Regions from separate parts of the Hydrogenophaga sp. L76 genome, predicted to be linked through region 3. Evidence: predicted binding sites of a transcription regulator. Region 3 holds the regulator's gene; each other region holds the start of a gene.

The links. Region 3 encodes sigma-54, which starts transcription at its own class of promoters, with help from an activator protein. Its sites were predicted from a motif close to TGGCANGNAANCTGCTTT; they were not measured.
Region 1: a site for sigma-54 is predicted at 2,919-2,936, ahead of AC23D4_RS21980 (PQQ-dependent methanol/ethanol family dehydrogenase). Genes of this name have one in related genera too.
Region 2: a site for sigma-54 is predicted at 3,405-3,422, ahead of AC23D4_RS15770 (ammonium transporter). Genes of this name have one in related genera too.

The regions. Positions count from the first base shown of each region.
Region 1 is NZ_CM172807.1:4,493,122-4,498,161, forward strand. Features, by position in the region: gene AC23D4_RS21960 (type 1 periplasmic-binding domain-containing protein) at 1-90, shown strand, start outside; gene AC23D4_RS21965 (ABC transporter permease) at 72-929, shown strand; gene AC23D4_RS21970 (quinoprotein dehydrogenase-associated SoxYZ-like carrier) at 926-1,729, shown strand; gene AC23D4_RS21975 (quinoprotein relay system zinc metallohydrolase 1) at 1,726-2,730, shown strand; gene AC23D4_RS21980 (PQQ-dependent methanol/ethanol family dehydrogenase) at 3,079-4,770, shown strand; gene AC23D4_RS21985 (c-type cytochrome) at 4,919-5,040, shown strand, end outside.
Region 2 is NZ_CM172807.1:3,257,896-3,262,935, forward strand. Features, by position in the region: gene AC23D4_RS15760 (GMC family oxidoreductase) at 1-1,494, shown strand, start outside; gene AC23D4_RS15765 (hypothetical protein) at 1,502-1,927, opposite strand; gene AC23D4_RS15770 (ammonium transporter) at 1,992-3,374, opposite strand; gene AC23D4_RS15775 (hydrogenase small subunit) at 3,899-4,987, shown strand; gene AC23D4_RS15780 (nickel-dependent hydrogenase large subunit) at 5,012-5,040, shown strand, end outside.
Region 3 is NZ_CM172807.1:2,663,970-2,669,009, reverse strand. Features, by position in the region: gene AC23D4_RS12760 (thiol:disulfide interchange protein DsbA/DsbL) at 1-560, shown strand, start outside; gene lptA (lipopolysaccharide transport periplasmic protein LptA) at 700-1,335, shown strand; gene lptB (LPS export ABC transporter ATP-binding protein) at 1,341-2,117, shown strand; gene rpoN (RNA polymerase factor sigma-54) at 2,311-3,960, shown strand; gene AC23D4_RS12740 (THUMP domain-containing class I SAM-dependent RNA methyltransferase) at 3,957-5,040, shown strand, end outside.

The sequences.
Region 1 (5,040 bases), 1.8 Mb from region 3:
GCGCCGCTCGACGGCGTGTTGCACCCGAAGGAAGTGCTCGATACCCTGGGCGTCGATGAACAGGAGAGTGCATGCAAAGCGCGCCCATGAACGTGTCCGTGATACCGCTCGCAGCGCCCTCGCTGCCCCTGCATCTGCTGCGCGCGCTGCGCGCGGTGGTGGGCCGCGAGCTCAATCGCTTCCTGCGCCAGCCCACGCGCCTGGGCTCGGCGCTGGTGCGGCCGCTGTTGTGGTTCGTGGTGTTTTCGGCCGGCTTCAACAACGTGTTCGGCGTCGCCATCGTGCCGCCCTACGAGACCTACATCGAATACAAGGCCTACATGGTGCCCGGCCTGCTCGGCATGGTGGCCCTGTTCAACGGCATGCAGAGCTCGCTTTCCATGGTCTACGACCGCGAGATGGGTGTCATGCGCCTGTTGCTCACCGCGCCGCTGGCGCGTGGCTGGCTGCTGGCCTTCAAGCTGCTCGCGGGCACCTGCCTCTCGGTGCTGCAGATGGGTGTGTTCCTCGCCATCGCCTGGGCCTTTGGGGTGGAGGTGCCGCTGGCCAACCTGCCGGGGCTGCTGATCGCCATGGCCTGCGGTGCCACGATGCTGGCTGCGCTCGGGCTGATGCTCTCGGTGTACGTGAAGCAGCTGGAGAACTTTGCGGGGACCATGAACTTCGTGATCTTCCCCATGTTCTTCATCAGCCCCGCGCTTTACCCGCTGTGGAAGCTCGAAGAATCGGGCGCGTGGTGGCTGCTGAGGCTCGCGGAGTGGAACCCGTTCACCCACGCGGTCGAGGCCATGCGCTACGCCATGGTGGGGCAGTTCACGGCGCTGTCGTGGTCGGTGGTGGTGGGCTGCGGCGTGGTGTTTTTCGTGGCTGCATTGTGGGGTTACGACCCGCAACGCGGCTGGGTCAAGAGCAAGGGAGGCGGTGGATGAACCCGATCATTCAACGCCGCCATCTGCTGGGCAGCGGCTTGCTTGGCGCGTTGGTGCCCGCTGCTCTACGAGCACAAGTCGATCAGACCGGTGGCGACCCACTGGGCTCCATGCAGTACCCCAGCCTGCGCGAGCAGACCATCGGCAAGGCGAGTGCGAAGTTCTCCGACGCGGTGACGATCAAGGGCCCGGCCTTTGCCGACGACGCGATGAACGTGCCGCTGCTGGTGGACGCGCGCGGACTCGGCCAGGTGGGCGGCGGCGTGGCGCGCATCCGCGTTGCGGTGGACCGCAACCCGGTGCGCCAGGTGCTGGACTTCGAACCCCTGCGCGCGCTGCCCATGCTGGCCTTCCGCATCCGCATGGAGCAGGCCTCGCCCGTGCGCGCCTTTGTGCAGACCAAGGACGGCCAGTGGCATGTGGGCAGCACCTGGGTGCAGGCGGCGGGCGGTGGCTGCACGGTGCCCGGCCTCACGCGCGCCGACGGTTCCTGGAGCAAGACCCTGGGCCAGGTGCAGGCACGTTTTTTCAACAACGTGCTCGAAGGCAGCCGGCGCCTGCGCGTGCGCGTGATGCACCCCATGGACACGGGGCTGGTCGCGGGCATTCCGGCTTTCTACATCGAAGAGCTGCAACTGGTGGACAGCTCGGGCCAGGCCTGGTGGAAGCTGGCGCTGCACGAACCGGTTTCGGAAAACCCGCTCATCACATTCGAGCTGCCGCCGCAGGTGGTGAGCGGCCTGCGGCTGGTGGGGCGCGACAACAATGGCAACCGCATCGACGCCGAGGTGGGTGCATGAACTTCGCGGAGGGCGTCGGTACCCGATGGAATCCGTGGTGGTTGACGGCGCTCGTGCTGGCGGGCAGCGCGCAGGCGCAGACCATCGCCGTGCCGGCTCCGGCATCGAAGCCCGACGCGGCCACGTTCAACTACGACCTGCAGCCGCGCCAGATCGCCGAGGGCACCTGGGTCATCGAAGGCGCCGTGCAGGACTTCAGCCGTGCCAACGGCTGCAACATCATCAACACCGCCTTCATCGCCACCGGCGCGGGCGTGGTGGTCATCAACACCGGGCCTTCGCGCCTGTATGGCGAGCAGCAGCGCCGCGCCATCGAACGTGTCACCCGCGAACCGGTGCAACGCGTGCTGGAACTCAACCTGCACCCCGACTATTTCTTCGGCAACCAGGCCTGGGCCGACCGGCCCACGCAGGCGCTGGCCGGCAGCATCAGCGGCATGCAGGCCGAAGGCACAGCCTACGCCGACAACCTCTACCGCCTCTGCGGCGACTGGATGCGCGGCACCGAGTCCACGCCCGCGCGCGAAGCCGTGTTGCCGCAGACCCTGCAGCTCGGCCAGCACAAGCTGGAGCTCAGGCGCCTGCACGGCCACACCGCGGACGACCTGGTGCTGCTCGACCACCGCACCGGCGTGCTGTTCGCCGGGGGGCTGGTGTTTGCCGAGCGTGTGCCGACCACGCCGCACGCCGACTTCGCCGCCTGGCTGAGCAGCCTGGACACACTGGAGCAACTGATCACCAGCGGCCAGGTGAAATCCGTGGTGCCCAGCCACGGCCCGGTGCACACGGGCCTGGCCGGTGTGCAGCAGACGCGCGACTGGCTGCAGTGGCTGACCACGCTCATGCAGACCAGCGCCGAGCGCGGGCTCGACCTCGGCGAGGTGCTGGGCACGCCTGTGCCACAGCGCTTCGCGCACTGGGCCGCGCAACCCGCCGAGCTGCACCGCTCGCTCACGCAGTGGTACCCGCGCTACGAGCTGCGGGCGTTGATCAAGCCCTGAGCAGCCACCGGTGTTGCAGCCCGACCGGGTTGCAACGTGGGCACTGCGACATTTCTGAACACTGTCACAAGGGTGTCTCTTCATCCGGTTCGCGTTTGGCGCATTTGCAGGCGTCCGGGGCCGCTGGCGTGGCCTCGTGGGGGTATTTCGATCAGTGAAAACCCTAGGCTTTGGCGGGTATCGGTTGCTGGCACAGAAGTTGCCATTTCTGCTTGCGTGCATGCCCCGGCTGGAGAGGGACAACACCAGCGAGCCGCTGGGGCGGCACGGCCAGTTCCCACAAGCCATCAACCTCACAAACGAGCAGGAGACCACCCAGTGAAACGCACTCTATTGAGCCTTTTGGTCATGGCCGCCACGGCCCACGTCAGCGCCCAGGGCGTGACCGACGCGATGATCGCGGACGACGCCAAGACCCCCGACAACGTGCTCAGCTGGGGCCTCGGCACCCAGGGCCAGCGCCACTCGCCGCTGACCGGCATCAACGAAAAATCCATCAGCAAACTGGTGCCCGTGTGGTCCATGTCCTTCGGTGGTGAAAAGCAGCGGGGCCAGCAGTCGCAGCCGCTGGTGAACAAGGGCAAGATGTTTGTCACCGCGTCTTACTCGCGCATCTACGCGGTAGACACCAAGACGGGCAAGAAGCTCTGGAAGTACGAGCACCGCCTGCCCGAAGGCATCATGCCCTGCTGCGACGTGATCAACCGCGGCGCCGCGCTGTACGACAACCTGGTGATCTTCGGCACGCTGGACGCCCAGCTCGTGGCGCTCGACCAGGAAACCGGCAAGGTGGTGTGGCGCGAGAAGATCGACGACTACTCCGCCGGCTACAGCTACACCGCAGCGCCACTGATCGCCGAGGGCCTGCTCATCACGGGCCTGTCGGGTGGTGAGTTCGGTGTGGTCGGCCGCGTCGAAGCGCGCGATCCCAGGACCGGCAAGATGGTCTGGGTGCGCCCCGTGGTGGAAGGCCACATGGGCTACAAGGACGGCAAGGAAAACGGTGTCACCGGTACGACCAATGCCTCGTGGCCGGGCGAGACCTGGAAGACCGGCGGCGCCGCGCCCTGGCTCGGCGGCAGCTACGACCCCACCACCGGTCTGGCCTATTTCGGCACCGGCAACCCCGGCCCCTGGAACAGCCATGTGCGCAAGGGCGACAACCTGTATTCCGCCTCCACCGTCGCCATCGACGTGAAGACCGGCCAGATCAAGTGGCACTACCAGTCCACCCCGAACGACGGCTGGGACTACGACGGTGTGAACGAGTTCGTCACCTTCGACATGGACGGCAAGCGCGTCGGTGCCAAGGCCGACCGCAACGGCTTCTTCTACGTGAACGACGCCACCACCGGCAAGCTGATCAACGCCTTCCCGTTCGTGAAGAAGGTAACGTGGGCCACCGGCATCGACCTCAAGACCGGCCGCCCCAACTTCGACCCGGCGAACCGCCCGGGTGACCCGACCGCTGCGGGTGGCGACGGTGCCAAGGGCAAGTCGGTGTTCTCTGCCCCCGGCTTCCTGGGTGGCAAGAACCAGATGCCCATGGCCTACAGCCCGAAGACCGGCCTGTTCTACGTGCCCACCAACGAATGGGGCATGGAGATCTGGAACGAACCCATCACCTACAAGAAGGGCGCGGCCTACCTGGGCGCGGGTTTCACCATCAAGCCGCTGTTTGACGACCACATCGGTTCGCTGCGCGCCATCAACCCCAAGACCGGCAAGGTCGAGTGGGAAGTCAAGAACGAAGCCCCGCTCTGGGGTGGTGTGCTGACGGCTGGCGACCTGGTGTTCTGGGGCACGCCCGAGGGTTACCTCAAGGCCGCCGACGCCAGGACCGGCAAGGTGGTCTGGCAGTTCCAGACCGGCTCCGGCGTGGTGGCTCCTCCCATCACCTGGACCGAAGGCGGAGAACAGTACGTGAGCGTGGTCTCCGGCTGGGGCGGCGCGGTGCCCCTGTGGGGCGGTGAAGTGGCCAAGAAGGTCAACTTCCTCGAACAGGGCGGCTCGGTCTGGACCTTCAAGCTCATGAAGTGATGCAGCGGCAGCGGGGCGCAGCCTGAAGGGGCGGCCCTGCCACATTGGGCGGTGTCGGCCGCCGCACGCGTGCGAACGGTCGACCCCGCCCTTTTTTTGTCCCGTGTTTGTTTTCCATCTCTCTTTTCTTCTTTCAGGTAGCCCTGCCATGCGTACCGTTCTGATCCTCGCCTCTGCCCTTGCCGGCCTCAGTGCCCCGGCCCACGCGCTCGACGTGACCGCCGCCATCGAAATGGCCAAGGCCAACGGCTGCTTCTCCTGCCACTCGGC
Region 2 (5,040 bases), 590 kb from region 3:
CGCACCGACTGGCTCTACCAGACCGAACCCGACCCGGGCCTCAACGGCCGCCAACTGCGCTACCCGCGCGGCAAGGGCCTGGGCGGCTGCTCCAGCATCAACGGCATGATCTACATGCGCGGCCAGGCGCGCGACTACGACCAGTGGGCACAGCTCACCGGCGACGCCGACTGGCGCTGGCAGAACAGCCTGCCCGACTTCCGGGCGCACGAAGACCATTACCGCCTCGACGCGGCGAACGAGAGCCTGAGCAACCCCGCCTTCACGCTGCTGCACGGCAACAAGGCGGTGGGCAGCACGGGCGAGTGGCGCATCGAAAAGCAGCGCCTGCGCTGGGACGTGCTCGACGCGTTTGCCCAGGCCGCGCAGCAGGCCGGCATCCCGGCCACGGACGACTTCAACACCGGCGACAACGAGGGCGTGGGCTATTTCGAGGTGAACCAGAAAGCCGGCTGGCGCTGGAACGCGAGCAAGGCGTTTCTGCGCCCGGTGATGCACCGGCCCAACCTCACGGTCTGGACCGAAACCCAGGTGGAGCGCCTGCGGCTGGAGCGCGACGCGGCTGGCGCGCTGCGCTGCACCGGCGCCGAGCTGAAGCGCGGTGGCCAGCGTGTGAGCGTGTGTGCCACGCGCGAGGTGGTGCTCAGCGCGGGCAGCATCGGTTCGGTGCAGATCCTGCAGCTCTCGGGCATCGGCCCGGCGCCGGTGCTGCGGGCCGCGGGTGTCGAGGTGAAACACGAGCTGCCCGGCGTGGGCGAGAACCTGCAAGACCATTTGCAGATCCGCTCGGTCTACAAGGTGCAGGGCGGCAAAACGCTCAACACCCTGGCCAATTCGCTCTGGGGCAAGGCCAGCATCGGCCTCGAATACGCGCTCAAGCGCAGCGGCCCCATGAGCATGTCGCCCAGCCAGCTCGGCGCCTTCACCAAGAGCGACCCGGCGCAGCCGCACGCCAACCTTGAATACCACGTGCAGCCGCTCAGCCTCGACGCCTTTGGCGAGCCGCTGCACAGCTTCCCGGCCTTCACCGCGAGCGTCTGCAACCTCAACCCCGGCAGCCGTGGCCATGTGCGCATCCGCAGCGCACGCGGCGAAGACGCGCCCGCCATCGCGCCCAACTACCTCTCGACGGCCGAGGACCGGCAGGTCGCGGCCGACAGCCTGCGCGTGACGCGGCACATCGTGGCCCAGCCGGCGATGGCGAAATACCAACCCGAAGAGTTCAAGCCCGGCGTGCAGTACCAGACCGACGACGAGCTCGCGCGCCTGGCCGGCGACATCGCCAGCACCATCTTCCACCCGGTGGGCACGACGAAGATGGGGAGCGCCGATGACCCCATGGCCGTGGTCGACAGCCACCTGCGCGTGCGCGGCGTGGCCGGCTTGCGCGTGGTGGACGCGGGCGTCATGCCCACCATCACCAGCGGCAACACCAACAGCCCGACGCTGATGATCGCGGAGAAGGCGGCGCGCTGGATCGCGGCCGGGATGTGACTCCAGACTAGCGGATGCCACCCACGTAGCGCGGCGTGTCCGGCCCGTCGGCATCGGTTCGTTTGCCGCCGTCAAACCCCGAGGGCAGCGCCGACTCGCGGAACCCGCTCGCCGGCACCAGGTCGGCGAAACCGCTGGGGCGGCTGGCTTGGGGCGGCGGCGTCTGCGCGGCACGCAGCGCTTCGGCGGCGCTCTGCAGCAGGGGCTTGCGCACGAGCGCGCCCATGCCGGTGCTCGCGGTTTCCAGCTTGGCGGCCCAGGGCAGCAGCTCGTCCAGCCCGTCGCTGGCCGCCTTTTCGCGGGCGAAGCGCACGATGGCGCGCGCGTAGTCGGCGTTGGTGGCCATCCACTCGGTGTCGGTCACGCGCCCCGTCTTGCGGCGCAGCAGCACATGCAGATGGGCGGCGGTGGCGAAGATTTCGGTGGATGTCATGGCGTCACTCCCCAGGCTGGTGCGAAGGCATGCGGGTCGGGTGGTTCACGGCGGCCTCAGCCGCTCAGTGTCCGAGCTGTTCGTTGTGCAGCGACAGATCGAGCCCGGCGCGTTCGTCCACCTCGTGCACGCGCAGGCGCGCCACACGCGAGGTGATCCACAGCACGACGCCAGTCATGACCAGGCTGTAGGTCAGCACGGCCATGCAGGCGATCAGCTGCGTCAGCACGCTGCCCTCCACCCCGGCGATGGCCGGATCGGCCAGCAGGCCGGTGAGCAGCGCGCCCACCAGGCCACCCACGCCGTGCACACCGAACACGTCGAGCGAATCGTCGGCGCGCAGGCGGCGTTTCAGGCCGGTGGCACCCCAGTAGCAGACCGCACCCGCCACCAGCCCGATGATCAGCGCGCTGCGCAGCGTGACGAAGCCCGCGGCCGGCGTGATGGCCACGAGTCCGGCCACCACGCCGGAGCACAGGCCCAGCAGCGAAGCGCGTTTGCGCGCCAGCCATTCGGCGGCCATCCACGAGAGCGCGCCCGCGGCGGCGGCGATGTGGGTCACGGCCAGCGCCAGCCCGGCGCGCCCGTCGGCGGCGAGCGCCGAGCCGGCGTTGAAGCCGAACCAGCCGACCCACAGCAGGCCGGTGCCGGCCATGGTCAGGCCCAGGTTGAAGGGGATGAAGGGTTCGCGGCCGTAGCCCTGGCGCGGGCCGAGGGCGTAGGCGCAGACCAGCGCGGCCGCACCGGCGTTGATGTGCACCACGGCGCCACCGGCAAAGTCCAGCGCACCGAGCTGGGCCAGCCAGCCGCCCGGCTCCCAGACCCAGTGGGCCACGGGCGCGTACACCAGCAGCAGCCACAGGCTGGCGAACAGCAGCAGGGCGCCGAAGTGCATGCGCTCCACCAGCGCGCCCACCACGAGGGCGCAGGTGGTGATGGCAAAGGTGAGCTGGAACATGGCGAACACCGACTCGGGCACGTGCGGCGCGATGTGGCTCACCGCCACCTGGCCGGTGGCGCCCAGGTAATCGAGCCCGGCAAAGCCCATGCGCTCGACGCCGCCGATCCAGCCCGCCAGCGCGCCGTCGCCGGGCGTGAACGCCAGCGAATACGCCAGCGCAAACCACAACACGCTGACCACCGCCGCGATGCCGACCACGCTGGCCATGGTGTTGATCACGTTGAGGCGGCGCACCATGCCGCCATAAAAGAGGGCGATGCCGGGCAGCGTCATGAGCAGCACGAGCGCGGTGGACACCATGAGCCAGGCGGTGTCGGCCCCGCTGATGGTGCTGATGGCGGCGAGCGCCGGGCCGGGCAGCGTGGCCGCTGCGTCGGTTGCGGGGCTGGTGGCCACGGCAGGTGCGGTCTGCGCACAGGTCAGCGAGGGGATGGCGAGGGCCAGCCCGGCCGCCACGGATCCGGGGGATCTACGGTTTTGGTGCATCTTGTTACCTTTTCCAACGACCCCCGGCACTGAGCACATCCTGTGCCACCCTGCAAGGGAGCAAGGGAAACCCCGGATGCACAGCGCTGGTGCAAGGCATTACAGTAGGCACCACTCGCACCCAGCGCACGCCGCTGGTGACCGCGGGGGACCGAGGAGACAACCCAGTCCAACCAGAAAATATTGCTTCAGCGTCCCCAAGAGATGCCAGAGATCACAAGCCGACCCCGCAAGGGTCGGCTTTTTTTTGCCTGCGTGGGTGGCGGGTGAGTTTCCGAGAGTGTCTTTTTTGTTTTCGTTTTGTTGATACGAATGGAAGTTGTCCGTCCATCACGTCGGCACTTGATTTTGGAATCGACAAAACGGGTCGGAAAAAGTCGATGCAAATCAATGCGTTAAACGCGTTGGTCGGTGTTTTCCCTTGGTTGGTCCATCGTGGCCTGGCGATTGCGAACGGTTACACACCTGCCTGCATTGGCGGGGCCCGGTTCCGCCCCACACCAGCCCACGGAGACACAACCATGATGGAAACCTTTTACGAGGTGATGCGCCGCAAGGGCATCTCGCGCCGCAGCTTTCTGAAGTACTGCTCGCTCACCGCCACCTCGCTCGGGCTGGCGCCCTCGTTCGTGCCGATGATCGCGCACGCCATGGAAACCAAGCCGCGCACCCCGGTGCTCTGGCTGCACGGGCTGGAATGCACCTGCTGCACCGAATCGTTCATCCGATCGGCGCACCCGCTGGCCAAGGACGTGGTGCTCTCCATGATCTCGCTGGACTACGACGACACCCTGATGGCCGCCGCCGGCCACCAGGCCGAAGCGATCCTCGAAGAGATCATGACCAAGTACAAGGGCCAGTACATCCTGGCCGTGGAGGGCAACCCGCCGCTGAACGAAGACGGCATGTTCTGCATCCAGTCGGGCAAGCCCTTCATCGAGAAGCTCAAGCACGTGGCGAAGGACGCCAAGGCCATCATCGCCTGGGGTTCGTGTGCCAGCTGGGGCTGCGTGCAGGCCGCCAAGCCGAACCCGACGCAGGCCACGCCGATCCACAAGGTCATCACCGACAAGCCCATCATCAAGGTGCCGGGCTGCCCGCCCATCCCCGAGGTGATGACGGGCGTGATCACCTACATGCTGACCTTCGACAAGATCCCCGAGCTGGACCGCCAGGGCCGCCCGAAGATGTTCTACAGCCAGCGCATCCACGACAAGTGCTACCGCCGCCCGCACTTCGACGCCGGCCAGTTCGTCGAGACCTGGGACGACGAGTCGGCGCGCAAGGGCTACTGCCTCTACAAGGTCGGCTGCAAGGGCCCGACCACCTACAACGCCTGCTCCACGGTGATGTGGAACGAGGGCACCAGCTTCCCGATCAAGGCCGGCCACGGCTGCATCGGCTGCAGTGAAGACGGCTTCTGGGACAAGGGCTCGTTCTACGACCGCCTCACCGACATCCACGCCTTCGGCATCGAAGCGAATGCGGACGAGATCGGCGGCACGGCGGCCGGTGTGGTGGGTGCCGCGGTCGCGGCGCATGCCGCCATCTCGGTGGCCAAGCGCTCGCGCGACAAGGCCGTCGAGAAAAAAGCCGCGCCTTCCAACAGCTGATCCAGAACAAACAGGAAGAACACCATGGGTGCTTACGAAACACAGGGCTTCAA
Region 3 (5,040 bases):
GGGCGCAGCGCGTCGGGTTCCAGGAGGGCAAGGACTTTGTCCGACTGAGCAAGCCGGTGCCGGTCAGCACGCCACCGGGGCAGGTGGAAGTGGTGGAGTTTTTTGCCTACTCCTGCATCCACTGTCACCATTTCGAGCCGCTGCTCGACGCCTGGATCAAGAAGCTGCCCGCCGATGTGAAGGTGCGCCGCGTGCCGGTGGCCTTCAACACGGCTTTTGTGCCCATGCAGCGCCTGTATTTCGCGCTGGAATCCATGGGCCTGGTCGATGCCCTGCACCAGAAGGTGTTCAAGGCTTTTCACGAAGAGCGCCTGCCGCTGACCACGGCGCCGGCCATCACCGCCTGGGTGGAGAAGCAGGGTGTTGACCGTGAAAAATTCACCGGTTTCTTCAACGGCAGTGCCATCAAGATGGCCGAGGCCGCCATCGGGCTGCAGAACGCTTATGACGTTGAAGGCACACCTGCGCTGGGTGTGGCGGGCCGTTTTTACATCGGTGGGCAGGGTCCGCGCACGATGCTGATTGCCGATTCACTCATTGCTGAAGCACGCAAAACCTGATCCCGGGTTCCCCGTGCCGCGAGCAAGACCCGCTGCAGGCGGGTCTTGTGCTTTTCGGGCCGGCTCATTGAGCGCTGGATGCCGACAAGTGGCCTTTGCACCGTTACAATGAATGCAAGATTTGTGCCCTATTAAAGCCATGCCCACACACCACCTTCCCCCCCCATGGATCCGCAGTCTCTTTGCCACGATGGCCGGTCTGGTGCTGGCAGGCGCGGCCCACGCGGAGCTGGCCGACAAAGACAAGCCCATGAACATCGAGGCGGACGCGCTGCGCTACGAAGACACGCGGCAGACCAGCGTGTTCACCGGCAACGTCCTGATCACCAAGGGCACCATCGTCATGCGGGGCAGCAAGATGGACGTGCGCCAGGATCCGCAGGGCAACCAGTTTGGCGTGGTGACCGGCACGGCGGCAGCGCCTGGTTTCTTCCGCCAGAAGCGCGAAGGCCTGGACGAGTGGATCGAAGGCGAGGGTGAGCGCATTGAATACGACAGCAAGGCCCAGACCGTGGTGTTCACCGGCAGCGCCGTCTTGCGCCGCTACCGCGGCACCCAGCTGAACGACGAAAGTGTGGGCAATCAGATCACCTACAACAGCCTGACCGAGGTGTTCACCGTCAAGGGTGGACCCGCCAACCGCACGGCCGCCAACCCCTCGGGTCGCGTGCGTGCCATGCTCACGCCCATTCCCGATGCGGCGTCCCCGGCACCCGCCCCGACCGATCCTGCCAAGCTGCGACCCAGCACCGATCTCAACGAGAAGCAGAAGTGACGACCATGCTCATGGCCAGCACGCCTCAGGCGATGGCGGTGCGCAGCAGTCTGGAAGTCCGGGGTCTGAAGAAATCCTATGGCAGCCGCACGGTGGTCAAGGATGTCTCGCTCAAGGTCGACAAAGGTGAAGTGGTCGGCCTGCTGGGCCCGAACGGCGCCGGCAAGACCACCTCGTTCTACATGATCGTGGGCCTGCTGCGTGCCGATGGCGGGCAGATCCTGCTCGACGGCCAGCGCATCGAAGGCTTGCCGATCCACCGCCGTGCCCGGCTGGGCCTGGGTTACCTGCCACAAGAGGCCTCGATCTTCCGCAAACTCACGGTGGCGCAGAACGTGCGCGCCGTTCTGGAGCTGCAGCACGATGTGGATGGCAAACCCCTGACCGAAGCAGAAATCGGCAGCCGCCTCGATGAACTGCTCAAGGACCTGCGGGTGGACCATCTGCGCGATTCGCCGGCGCCCGCCCTTTCCGGGGGCGAGCGGCGCCGGGTGGAAATCGCCCGGGCCCTGGCCACGCGCCCGCGCTTCATCCTACTGGACGAACCCTTTGCCGGCATCGACCCGATTGCGGTTCTGGAGATCCAGCACATCATCGGTTTTCTGAAGTCCAGGGGCATCGGTGTGCTGATCACCGATCACAACGTGCGCGAAACCCTGGGCATCTGCGACCACGCCTACATCATCAGCGACGGCCATGTTCTGGCCAGCGGTCCCACCGCAGAGATCGTGGAAAACGCCGAAGTACGCCGTGTGTACCTGGGCGAGAACTTCCGCATGTGAACATGACCTCCACGCTCGTCATTGCATGTACTTCGCGGCCCCCCGAGGGGGCTGATTCGCCTTGGGGCGGCCCGGCGGCGTCTTGTGGCCCCCACGCCTTGCCGCTGCGCGGCGCGCTGCCCCCCAAGGGGGTTGATTCGCCTTGGGGCGGCCCGGCGGCGAATCTCCGTTTCCCGCTGCTGTACGCCCAGGCATGAAGCAAGGCCTCTCCCTGCGTGTATCGCAGCATCTGGCGCTCACGCCCCAGTTGCAGCAATCGATCCGCCTGCTGCAACTCTCCACGCTGGAAATGGCGCAGGAGGTCGAGCAGATGCTCGACGAAAACCCGTTTCTGGAGCGCACGGAAGAGATCGCCGAGCGCGAGGCTTTCGGTCTGGAGCAGGTCGATGCGCCGGTGAGCGCCGGCGAACAGATCGCCGATGCCGCGCTGCCGGTGGCCGACGCCGTGGCCGCCCCCGCCGAATTTGACGGCCCGCTGCCTGACCGCGTCAGCAGCACGTCCGACGCGCCCGCCGACAGCGGCTCAGGCGACGAGATCGAAAGCCGGCTCGACGGCGCCACCCCGGTGGAAGAAAGCTGGGAAGGCGACGGCACGGTCGAGATGGCGCCCGATGACAGCGAATGGGGCGGCGACGCACCGGCGCGCAACAGCGGCTCCGGTGGCGACGACGAAACCGCCAGCGCAGCCGACCTGGCCCGCAGTCCCGTCAGCCTCCAGGACCACCTGCACGAGCAGGCCCGTTGTCTGCGGCTGAGCGACGAGGACGCGGCGGCGCTGTATTTCCTCATCGAATCGCTCAACGACGATGCCTACCTCGAAGACGACATGGCCGAGCTCGCCCTGGGCTTCTGGCGGCTCATGCACGGCCGCGAGGCCACCTCGCCTGCCATCGAAGAGCTGGAGGCCGTCGAAGCGCAGCTGCGCATGGCCCTGGGCTGGCTGCAGCACATGGAGCCCACCGGCGTGGGTGCGCGCAACCTCGGCGAATGCCTGCGCCTGCAGATCGAAGAGCTGCGCAACACCCCCGAAGCGCGCGCGGCGCTGGCCATCTGCAACCAGTCGATGGAGCTGGTGGCCAAACGCGACATCAAGCGTCTGTGCGCCCTGTGCGGCATCGACGACGAAACGGCGCGCGCCGCGCTGGGTGTCATCGCGCGGCTTGAACCCAAACCCGGGCGCCGTTTCATCGATGTGGAGCGCAACGTGGTCGTGCCCGACGTCATCGTCACACGCGCCGGCCGGGGCTTCAAGGTCATCCTGAATCCCGACGTGATGCCGCGCCTGCGCGTGCACGACGTGTACGCCAACGCCATGCGCCAAAACCGCGGCGGCCGGGACAACGGCGGCGAAGCCGGCCACGCCGCCATGCAGCAGCGCCTGCAGGAAGCGCGCTGGTTCATCAAGAACATTCAGCAGCGTTTCGACACCATCCTGCGCGTATCGAGTGCCATCGTCGAGCGCCAGCGCAACTTCTTCATGCACGGCGAACTCGCCATGCGCCCGCTGGTGCTGCGCGAGATCGCCGACGAGCTGGGCCTGCACGAGTCCACCATCAGCCGCGTGACCACCGCCAAGTACATGGCCACGCCGTTCGGCACCTACGAGCTCAAGTACTTCTTCGGCTCTTCGCTCGGCACCGAAACCGGCGGCAACGCGTCGAGCACCGCGGTGCGCGCCCTGCTCAAACAGTTCATCGCCTCCGAAGAGCCCAAGAAACCGCTGTCCGACAACCAGCTCTCCGACCTGCTCAAGGAGCAGGGCATCGAGTGCGCGCGCCGCACCGTGGCCAAGTACCGCGAGGCACTTCGCATCGCACCGGCCAACCTTAGAAAAAGCCTGTGAATCAATTGAAGTTGTTTCTCCCCTGTGCGGCCGGCGTGGAGGACATGCTCGCCGACGAGGTGCAGCGCATCACCAACGAACCGCTGGCCTTCAAGGCCCGCGGCGGTGTGGGCATCAAGGCCTCGTGGCGCGACGCCATGCGCCTGAACCTGTACAGCCGCCTGAGCCAGCGCGTGCTGGTGCAGCTCTGGCACGGTGGTTACCGCGGCGAGCAGGACCTGTACAACGCAGCCAGCGAGATCGCCTGGGAAATCTGGTTCACGCCGCAGCAGACCATCAAGGTCGAGATCACCGCGCAGCACAGCCCGCTGACCAGCCTCAACTTCGCCGCACTGAAGATCAAGGACGCCATCTGTGACCGCTTCCGCGACAAACGCGGCGAACGCCCCAGCGTGGACACCACCTGGCCCGACGTGCGCATCTACGCCCACGTCACCACCGACGAACTCACGCTCTACATCGACACCTCGGGGGAGCCGCTGTTCAAGCGCGGCTGGCGCGAAGACAAGGGCGACGCGCCGCTGAAGGAAACGCTGGCCGCGGCCATGATCGCTGCCACCGGCTGGAACGGCGGCGAGGCACAAACGCTGGACGACATCACCCCGCTGTACGACCCCTGCTGCGGCAGCGGCACGGTGGTGATCGAAGCGGCGCAGATCGCGCTCAACATCCCGCCCGGCATGCTGCGCCGCTTTGCGTTTGAAAAGATGCTGCCGTTCCAGCAGCATGTGTGGACCGCGATCCAGGACGAAGCCGAGCGCGAGATGCGCGACTGGCCCGAAGGCCACGCGCCCATCGTGTTCGGCAGCGACGTGTCGTTCCGCATGGTCGATTTTGCGCAGCGCAACGCCGAGCGCGCAGGCGTTGCCCACGCGATCGAACTGCGCGGCGGCGACGCCCTGCAGCGTATGCCGCCCACGCAGAAACCCGGTGTGATGCTGCTCAACCCGCCCTACGGCGAGCGCATCGCCGCGGCCGGTGTGGCTGGAGAAAACGCCAGCGCCCGCGCCCAGCGCATGGAGCCGCGCGCCCCCCGCACCGGCGCGGCCGGCAAGGCTGCGCCCCCCGCGCCCGGCCTGG